Regions from separate parts of the Bradyrhizobium sp. CCBAU 11430 genome, predicted to be linked through region 1. Evidence: riboswitches for the same ligand, from Rfam matches in the RefSeq annotation. Region 1 holds a riboswitch; each other region holds the start of a gene.
What was found. A riboswitch is a leader RNA that binds a small molecule or an ion and turns the genes downstream of it on or off. The one in region 1 is predicted to bind cobalamin.
Positions count from the first base shown of each region.

Region 2: it holds a riboswitch for cobalamin, as region 1 does, so the genes downstream of both, XI04_RS14015 (TonB-dependent receptor) here and XI04_RS05100 (TonB-dependent receptor) in region 1, are expected to answer to the same signal.
Region 3: it holds a riboswitch for cobalamin, as region 1 does, so the genes downstream of both, metE (5-methyltetrahydropteroyltriglutamate--homocysteine S-methyltransferase) here and XI04_RS05100 (TonB-dependent receptor) in region 1, are expected to answer to the same signal.

Region 1 is NZ_LBJV01000007.1:56,148-59,275, reverse strand. Features, by position in the region: gene XI04_RS05100 (TonB-dependent receptor) at 1-1,043, opposite strand, end outside; cobalamin riboswitch at 1,160-1,361, opposite strand; gene XI04_RS05095 (histidine phosphatase family protein) at 1,434-2,006, shown strand; gene cobT (nicotinate-nucleotide--dimethylbenzimidazole phosphoribosyltransferase) at 1,999-3,051, opposite strand; gene cobF (precorrin-6A synthase (deacetylating)) at 3,062-3,128, opposite strand, start outside.
Region 2 is NZ_LBJV01000050.1:93,188-96,315, reverse strand. Features, by position in the region: gene XI04_RS14015 (TonB-dependent receptor) at 1-1,226, opposite strand, end outside; cobalamin riboswitch at 1,341-1,555, opposite strand; gene XI04_RS14010 (hypothetical protein) at 1,599-1,862, opposite strand; gene XI04_RS14005 (hypothetical protein) at 1,977-2,186, opposite strand; gene XI04_RS14000 (hypothetical protein) at 2,325-2,501, opposite strand; gene XI04_RS13995 (adenylate/guanylate cyclase domain-containing protein) at 2,626-3,128, opposite strand, start outside.
Region 3 is NZ_LBJV01000068.1:57,285-60,412, forward strand. Features, by position in the region: one part of gene XI04_RS27435 (IS5 family transposase) at 1-151, shown strand, start outside; gene XI04_RS27440 (nodulate formation efficiency C protein) at 357-1,079, opposite strand; cobalamin riboswitch at 1,763-1,965, shown strand; gene metE (5-methyltetrahydropteroyltriglutamate--homocysteine S-methyltransferase) at 2,067-3,128, shown strand, end outside.

The DNA of each region.
Region 1 (3,128 bases):
TTGTAGTTGGTATTGAAGGTGCGGTCGTCGATCGTGACAGCCCCAAGATCAGTCCTGTTGAAGTAGTTGCCGGAGACGATCCCCGTCGTCGCGTGCGATCCACTGAAAGCGATCGGCACCAGCGGCGCGCCCCAATAGGCTTTCGAGCGATCCTCGCGATACTCGATCGCGCCCCAGATCTTGAGACTGTCCGAGATGCGATAGTTGAGCTGGCCCGACACATCGAGCATCTTGGTATTGGTGTCGTCGGCAAAGCCGTTGAGCGCCGAACTGCTGATGTCGAAGCGGTAGTCGAGGCCCTGCACATTGGTGCTGCCGCCCGAGCCGTAATGCGCGCGGAACGAATTCAGCGAATCCCAGGAGAAATCAGCTTCGTTCCGGATCGCTCCCGTGTGCGGCTGCTTGGTCACAAAATTGATCGCCCCGCCGGCGGCGCCCTCGCCCGAGATCAGCGATGCCGGGCCCTTCAGGAATTCCACGGCTTCCAGATTGGCGGTGTCCATGATCCGCGAGGTCATGTTCTGCGGACCGATCTTGATGCCGTTGTAGAGCGTGTTGATCTGGCTGTTGGTGAAGCCGCGCATCGAGAAGGCGGAAGGCTCGGCCGGATTATCGCCGGAGGTGACGCCGACCGCCCCCTGCGCCACGTCGGACACGGTGCGATAACCCTGCTCGCGCATGGTCTCCGCGGAGATCACCTCGACGGTCGCGGGCGTCTCGCGCACCGTCAGGCCGAGCCGCGAGGCGCTTTCGGCCACGGCATTGCTGTTGAGCGGCGTCGGGGGTGCCGCAGTCGGCACGGCAGGCTTCGGCATCGCTGCTGCGGTCGCCGGCCTGCGCGCTGCTGCGCGGCGCGTGCTCTGCGCCTCCCGGCCGGCAGGCTTGGCCTGCTTGCGGGATTGGGCCGGCGACACCTCGACCGGCGGCAGGGGCTCTCGGGCCTGCTGCGCCAGCGCAGCGGGCGGATCGAGAGCGGCAAAGGATGTGAGTGCCGCGGAGGCGAGCAGGAATTTTCGCGGTCGTACGATACGGATGGAAGACACGGTTTCGGGCCTCGGTATGACGTCAGTGGCACGTCACAGCGAACGAGGTCTCACCTTTTGGCCCTTCAGCCGTCCGATGAAGCCGAATGTCTGTACTCCCCGACCGACATCTTCGCGTGTGACCACGGCTGACGGCAGGTCTCCTGGCTCGCGGGTCATCACCACTTCGTCGCCTTCCCGGGACCGAGGACCCAGTGGCTTCTGACGAAGGATTATCCGCTCACAGTTGCGGGGGCAGCCACGGCGTTGGGGACAATGTCCCCGCACCGTATTCCCTTTTCATCCCCTCTCGGGGAAACCGTCGCGAGCATCTAGGATTACCATCACAACAGAGTCAATGTGCCAGTTGCGGCGTTATGGCCACAACGACCAACTTCCTTGGAGATGAGCATGGAAGGCGAGACCTTCCTCTGGTTGATACGGCACGCGCCCGTCGCGGGCGTCACAGGCACGATCCACGCGTCCGACGCGCCGGCCGATCTCAGCGATCGCGCGCAACTGGACGCTGTGCGACGGCACCTGCCACCGGATGCCGCCGGCTATGCCAGCCCGTCGCGGCGTACGGTCGAGACGGCGCGCGCGCTGGGCCTCGAGCCGGAGCCCGTCAGTGAATTCCGCGAGCAGGATTTTGGTGACTGGACCGGCCATCGCCATGACGAACTCGAGGCGACCCGCGGTGAGGCCTATGCGCAGTTCTGGAACGATCCAGCTGGCGGACGACCGCCGGGCGGCGAGAGCTTTGCGGATCAGGTCGCGCGTGTCCGGCTGGGCCTGTCGCGGATCGCAGCCGGATCGGCCACGCTCGTCGTGCATTCCGGCACCATCCGCGCCGCGCTCTGCATCGCGCTGGACCTGACGCCGACGGCGGCCTTGCGCTTCGTGGTCGATCCGCTGTCGCTGACCCGGATCGATCGCCTCCTGAGCGGCTGGCGCGTCGTCTCCGTCAATCAGCGGATCAGTTAGGACGATCCGGCACATTGGCCTGCGCAAACGTCGCCATGCCGTTGTGGAGGCTGCAGGCGAGGCGCACCAGCGGCAGCGCGATGGCGGCGCCCGATCCCTCGCCGAGCCGGAGATCGAGGCTGATCAACGGCTGCACGTTCAGCGCGCGCAGCACCAGCCGATGCCCTTGCTCCGCCGATTGATGCGACGGCAGCAGGAACGGCTGGCACGACGGATTGAGACGTGCCGCCGCCAGCGCCGCCACCGATACGATGAAGCCATCGATCAATACAGGGATGCGGCGCTGCGCGGCCGCGATGATCGCACCTGAGATCGCCGCGATCTCCAGGCCGCCAACGGCGCATAGGATTTTTTCCGGCGAAGCGCCGCCAACGCCGTGACGCGCGATCGCAGCATCAATCACACGGGCCTTGTGCGCGCGCCCCGCCGCATCGATCCCGGTGCCGCTCCCCGCAATCTCTTCGGCGCTGATGCCGAGCAGGCCCGCCGCGATTGCCGCCGAGGTCGTGGTGTTGCCGATCCCCATCTCGCCGAAGATCAGGAGATCAGGCTGATGGGCAGCCGCACGTGCGACGGCGCGCTGGCCGGCCTCGAACGCATACCCCAGCTCGGCGGGTGCGAGAGCGGCTTCGACGCTGAAATCGCGTGTGCCGTGGCGCGGCTTGTCGGTGACGATTCCTGCCATCTCGTCCTGCGCCAGCGTGCCGGCGTCGACCACCTCCAGGCTCGAGCCAAGCTCGCGCGCCAGCACCGAGATCGCGGCGCCGCCGGCGGCGAAATTCGCCATCATCGCGATAGTCACGGCTTGCGGATAGGCCGATACGCCCTGCGCGACGATGCCGTGGTCGCCGGCGAAGATGATGATCGGCACCCGTGCGGCACGCGGCTGTTCGGTCGCCTGCAGGCCCGCAAGCTCGATTGCGAGCTGCTCGAGCCGGCCGAGCGCGCCGGTCGGTTTTGTCAGTTGCGCCTGCCGCGCAATCGCCGCCTCGCGATGGGCCGCGGAGACATCGGGGCAGTTCTGGGGGACCCATTCGGGGAGCATGCTGCCTCGCTTAACGTGCGCGCTTGAGAATGTAGCTGTCCATGATCCAGCCGTGCCGCTCGCGCGCTTCCTGCCGC
Region 2 (3,128 bases), on a different contig from region 1:
TAATAGTCGATGCCGGTCAGAAGCTGCGACGGCATGCCGAGCAGCAGGCTCTTCACGCTGAGCCGCGGCGTGATCGACCATGTCGTCAGATGGGAACCGACATAGGTCGACGAGAAGAAAGCCGGAACCGGCGTCGGGCTGGAAAAGAACGCACTCTGCTGCTTCTTGTCGCGCACGCCGCCGTCGACGATGAGATCGACGCCGTTGACCAGGGTCTTGGTGAACCCGGCGGTCGCGCCAATACCCTGCTGGTTGGCATAGTTGAACGGCGTGCTGGTCCCCCTTCGGTTGGTCGCGACCTCATTGAGGCCGATCGAGGGATCGACGGTGCGGCCGCCCGGCAGTCGCAACTCCTGATTGTCGCCGGTGACGGTGAGAAAGGCCGTCAGGCCTGGCGTGGTGTAGTTGAGATTGCCGACGCCGTTCTGCTGCGAATAACGATTGTTGTCGCGATAGCCATCGGTCCTGACCGTGTTGCCATAGAACGAGGTCGACCACGGACCGGAATTGAGCGAGGTCGAAACGTTGCCGAGTCTGGTGTTGAACGAGCCGAAGCCGGCCTCGATGCGCGCGGTCACGGGCGGTCCGCCGACGCCGTTCCTGGTGACGATGTTGATCACACCGCCGACCGCGTTGTCGCCGTAGAGCACCGCGCCGGAATTGCCGCGCGTCACCTCGATGCGCTCGATGGAATTGAGCGGGATGGTGGAGAGGTCCACCTGCGCCATGTCGACGTCGTTCAGCCGCCGGCCGTTGACCAGCACCAGCGTGTTGGCAGTGGCAAAGGCGCCGAAGCCACGCAGGTCCACGCTGGTCTTGGCGCCGATCTGGCCGCCATAGAACGTCGTGATCTGGGCCCCCGGCGTTTGCGTCGCAATGATCTCGGCGAGCGTCTGCGATGGCGAATGCGCGATATCGGCTGCCGTGATGACGGTCGTCGCGGCCCCGACGATGCCGCCGCTGCCGGCGGCAGCCTCACCGCCGGAGCCGGATGAGCCGGCGCCATTGCCTGCCGGCGCGACATTCGTCCTCACCCCCGCCTCGCCATCGCCGATCGCCCTGGCGCGCGTTCGGTTCTGATCGTCGGACCTGGTCACCTCGATCGGCGGCAATTGCTCGGCAAGCGCCTGCTGGGCGAAGGCGGAGGACGGATCGAGCGAATGCAGGGAAACGGATGCGAGCAGGCCGGCGGCAAAGCGCCTGGCGGCAGAGACGAGACGGGACACAATGGTAACCTCGGTATGACGTCAGTGGCACGTCACAGCGAACGAGGTTTCACGGCAGAGCGATGGATTGCTCCGGTGAAGCTAATGTCTGTACTCCCCGACCGACATCTTCGCGTGTGACCACGGCTGACGGCAGGTCTCCTGGCTCGCGGGTCGTGACCTTGCGTCGCCTTCCCAGGACCGAGATTCCCAGTGGCATGAGACGAAAGATTCACCGCTTACAGTTGCGGGGGCAGCCGTGGCGTTGAGACAAATCCCTGCGTTGGGACAATCCCGCACCACATTCCCTTTTGATCTCCATGAGGAGAACCGTCGCCGATCATTTACGAGCCGTTCGCCCCGGGAGTCAATCGACCGTTAGGTGCCGGCCGCTCAGGTCCGCCCTCGCACCCGTTGCGCCTGGGCCCAGGCGGCAGCGACGTCGCGCGGCGGAACATCGACGCGCTTGATCGGGGTCAATTCGCCGGAGGCCGAGACGATCGCGGTCTCCTCGCGCCGGCAGCGCGTGCAGACAAAGCGCACCTCGTGTGGAGACGCCGTCCAACTCGACCGCTTCACGTTGGCTGCCATCGGCCAGGCATCGCAATGCGAGCACGACACCAGAAACCGGCCGGGATCGAGCATACCCATTTCCATCGGACTCCGCGTCCTGCCCACTTGCCTCAATGATTGACCCATGTGAATCGTTCCGGTGCCCAGGCACCGCCCATTCCACGGGTTTCATCCCTACAAAGGCAGAAGGCGGTGCGCTCAGCGCGCACCCTTGAGGGTGCAGGAGGTCGTGCAGGTGACCGTGGTGCCGCGATCGCACGATTTGCAGGCATTGACGCACTGGTTCATGTCGCGGGGGTTATGGCTGTAGTTCCGCATCGGGCAGGTCGGCGTCGAGCCGGTGATGTCCTGCTCCTGGTCGCAGGCCGCCGTCATGAGCGCGAATATGATCACGGCAACGAGGCGCATGTGATTGCCCTGTCAAGCATGGCAAATGACACTCGCGAGGTGCGCTGCATTGCAGCGAACCCCGGCCTTTCCACCACGAGCGATCGCTCGCGAGGTCAAGGATGCGCGCCAAACCTTAAGAACGGATTGCAGCCTGCGTCAGGCAGCAGCCTTGGTCGCGATCGCCTGCCGCATGTCCACCGCCAGCTGACGGTATTGCTCCGAGAGTTTCAGATAGAACTCGCGCTTGGTGCTGTCGGTGGCGAGCTTGGCGATCAGCTCGCATTCGGCGGTGAGCGTCTCGAACCGTTCCAGCCTGTCCTGAAGTTCCGTCATCGGCGTGTCCCCGTCAAACGCCTCAAGGACATCCAACCTAAGCCCGGGAAATAGGTCATGGCGAACATCGTTATCGAGTAGAAACGTTTTTTCCGGACAGGGCGAGCTGGCGCAACAAAAACGGCTATTTCTGCTCCAGCCGCCAGGCGCCGTCCCACCCCTCTTCCGGCGGCTTGGCCTCGAGCTGCGCGATGCGGCCGAGCATCGTGCGCGAGGGGCCGTCGCCGGGGACGGCTTCGAGCGCGGCGTTGAAGGCGGCGCGGGCCTCGTCGAAGCGGCGGGCCCGATAGGCGGCGAGCGCTTCGGCATAATGCGTGCGCAGGCTGTCCTGCGCGCCGGTGAGTGCGCCCGCCCGCGCCATCACCTCGAAGATCGGCTGCGGCGCGCTCTGGCCCGCGACCGCCAGACGATCGATCTCGCGCAATTCGAGCCGCGCTCCGATCGCGTCAGCAGTTGCCTGCGAGATCAGGATGCGGGTTCCGTAGACCTTGTTGACGGCCTCCAGCCGCGAGGCCAGGTTCACGGCGTCGCCCATCACGGTGAAGCTCATCATCAGCTCGGAGCCGATGCTGCCGGTCAGGACCTCGCCGGTGGCGATGCCGATCCGCAGGTCACACGGCGCCGGCA
Region 3 (3,128 bases), on a different contig from region 1:
TGCTCGCAAGCAGGTCGAGCGGTTCTTCAATAGGATCAAACAATGTCGTCGGGTGGCGACGCGCTACGACAGGCTCGCTGCCAACTACCTCGCATTCGTTCAACTCGCGTCAATCAGGCTATGGATGCGCCTTAATGAGTCCGCGTCCTAGTACGCGCCGCTGAGCTCGACACCTGGCGGAAAAGTATCATGCTGCTTGACCTTTCGTAGGGCAGGCCGAACTGCTGCGAGAAGGGCAGCCGGACTATTGCGGAGCCGTAAGCAACGCAACTGCGGAGCGGGTATGTCTTGCAGTTGGTACGAGGCTTTCGACCGTACGGCAGCTGCGGTGCGATGTTGCTCTGCGCGGCCGTCTACTAAGGCCTTCGGTCCCCTAAGTCTTCCTCTTCCTTTGGCTCGGTCCGTTGAAACCAGGAGCCCGGAGGAAATTTCGCGATGCGCTTGGCAAAAGAGGATTGTGGCTCCCAATCTTGGCCTTCGCTCTTCTCGAAAGTGATGACCCCGTTGTGTGTAAAATAACGTGGTCCTTGGATATCGCAATTCACCAAGAGCAGAATGCGCCATAGATCGCCTTTCTCGTTCGGCTTGTCATTCTGCTTGGGTAAGTAGTCTACCCCAACAGGTTCAATGATAGTGCATCGGCCCTGCCGCAGAAGATCGCCGAGCCGGCCTTGCGGCGTAGTCACAAAGTTGAAGTTACTTGGATCATGCAGAAAGCTAAAGTTTGCGTCCCTTTCACCATCTGCGACTTCTTTGGCGATCAACGAGAGCGCTAGGGCACGCCAGCCCAATTCCATCGGCTTCGCATAGGTTGACGCAAGCTCAATCGTACCGTCGAGCGCGACTTTCCAGGTGATAGCGTACTGTTCGTCTGATTTGTTGTCTCGGTGCCTGGTCCACGAAACGAAAACATAGTCGTTTTCGCCAAGTTCAACGACCCCCCACATCTGAGGGACGAACTGTGCCACCTTCGAGACATTGGAGATGATTTGTTCTATCGTCTCACCATCTTGCGCTCGCCACGTTGACTTGAGTCTTTCGACAAGTGGGTTGTCGCTGGCGCCAATGGTGTTGCTCATGGCAGCCGGCCAGGCTAGGCACATTAGAAGTCCGCCCAGGGCAAGCCATAGCGCGGGTCTTCCCGACATTCTCTTCATAACCCTCGGCCTATCGCGTTTCATCCGTACATCTTTCAAAGCTGGCAACCTTGAAGCTGCTATGAGCGGGCGCAAGAAGTTTACGGAGAGGCGACGGGGCACCCGTGGCTATCCCGCGCGGGCAGCCGCTCCCCTCTATGTCACGCGCCGCTAACTTCCCTAGCCCGCGACAGCTTCAATTGGCTGAGCTGGACATACCGAGCAAGAGAGACTGGGTATGTCGAGCGGCTTGCATTCTTTGTGCCAGGGAGAGGGCGGAGAGTTGCACGGGTTTTATGTCCCTCTTGTCGACTTTCCAACCTGCGCACGCTTCGATGTTTCCATTCAGTGTATCGGCCGCAGTTTGTGGATCCTTTCAAGTGCGTTTGCCGTCATTGAACCGTCTGGTACGCGATCGTTGGCGTCGGCGTGCGGCCTACATGATGGCTGGCGACACGAAGCCGACTTAATCGATGAACTTTGAAGTCTGGTTAGCACGCAAGTCAACCTGCTCGTCCCGTATGTTGCTAGATTGCGCTGCTCATAGAAAGGCACGGTTATTCGCCTAGATGTCGCAGATTAGCTTGGCACATGATCTGAGAGGTTGACGGAAGAGTCCTCCTGTCGATAATCCAAGTCGTCGAGGTTCTCCGAATCCCACTTGATCCGGAGCTAAGAGGGAAGCCGGTGCAAATGCCGGCGCTGCCCCCGCAACTGTGAGCGGCGAGCTACTGTCCAACGATGTCACTGAAGCCAGCACGGCTTCGGGAAGGCCGGACAGCAGCGATGACCAGCAAGCCAGGAGACCTGCCCCGACGATGTATTGGTCCACGGGCGGGGTGTCTCGGTGGTGCGCCAAGCAGCCGTCGCATGCGCGACTTCCTCTGCCTGCGTCCGCCATGGCCTTTGTCCCCAACAGGGGTTAACACTATGTCTCTTCTCTCTCTTCCGGTTGCTACGCTCGGGACGCCACGCATCGGTCCAAGGCGTGAGCTCAAACTCGCTCTCGAAAGCTACTGGGCGGGAAAGATCAGCGAACAGCAATTGCTCGAGGACGCATCCGGGCTGCGCGCAGCTAACTGGGCTCGTCAGAAATCTCTCGGCGTCACGATCATTCCGTCGAATGACTTCTCGCTGTATGATCAGGTGCTCGATACAAGTGTCATGGTTGGTGCTATCCCGGAGATCTACGCCTCGAAAGGAGACTACGTTTCCCTCAAGACGTACTTCGCCATGGCTCGCGGATCACAATGCGACGACCAGGATACGAGTTGCGGTCTCCGCCAGCGGGGGTCTGGCGCACCCGCGCAGGAAATGACTAAGTGGTTTGATACCAACTACCACTACATGGTTCCCGAGTTTTACAAGGGACAGGCGTTCAGACTTTGCTCTCGCAAACCCATCGAAGAGTATGAGGAAGCAAAGGCTCTCGGCTTTCAGACCCGCCCTGTCCTGATCGGGCCCGTCACATTCCTAAAACTCGGCAAGAGTGCCGATGGCGCGTTCCAGCCCCTATCCCTACTAGATGATTTGATACCGATCTATATTGAGGTTCTGCATGAATTGGCCGAACGAGGGGCAAGTTGGGTTCAGTTTGACGAGCCCTGCCTGGTCCTTGATCTGGACGAAGCGGTACGAAAATCACTGCTACATGCTTATAAGCGGTTCGCAAAAGAGGGACCGGCTATCAAGATCATGGTTGCCAGCTATTTCGGCGACCTAGGCGACAATTTGGATACCGCCTTGAGCCTCCCAGTCTCGGGTCTGCACGTTGACCTGGTTCGAGCGCCAGAGTTGTTGGATCAGATCATTGCTGTCGGTCGAAGAGATCTCGTAACGTCGCTCGGTGTCATCGACGGCCGGAATGTGTGGCGATCGAATCTGTCGTCGCTCCGTCGGCGGTTGGAGCCCGCGATTGCGAAGCTCGGCAAGCACCGTGTACAGCTCGCTCCATCCTGCTCGCTGCTTCATGTGCCGGTCGATGTTGAACTC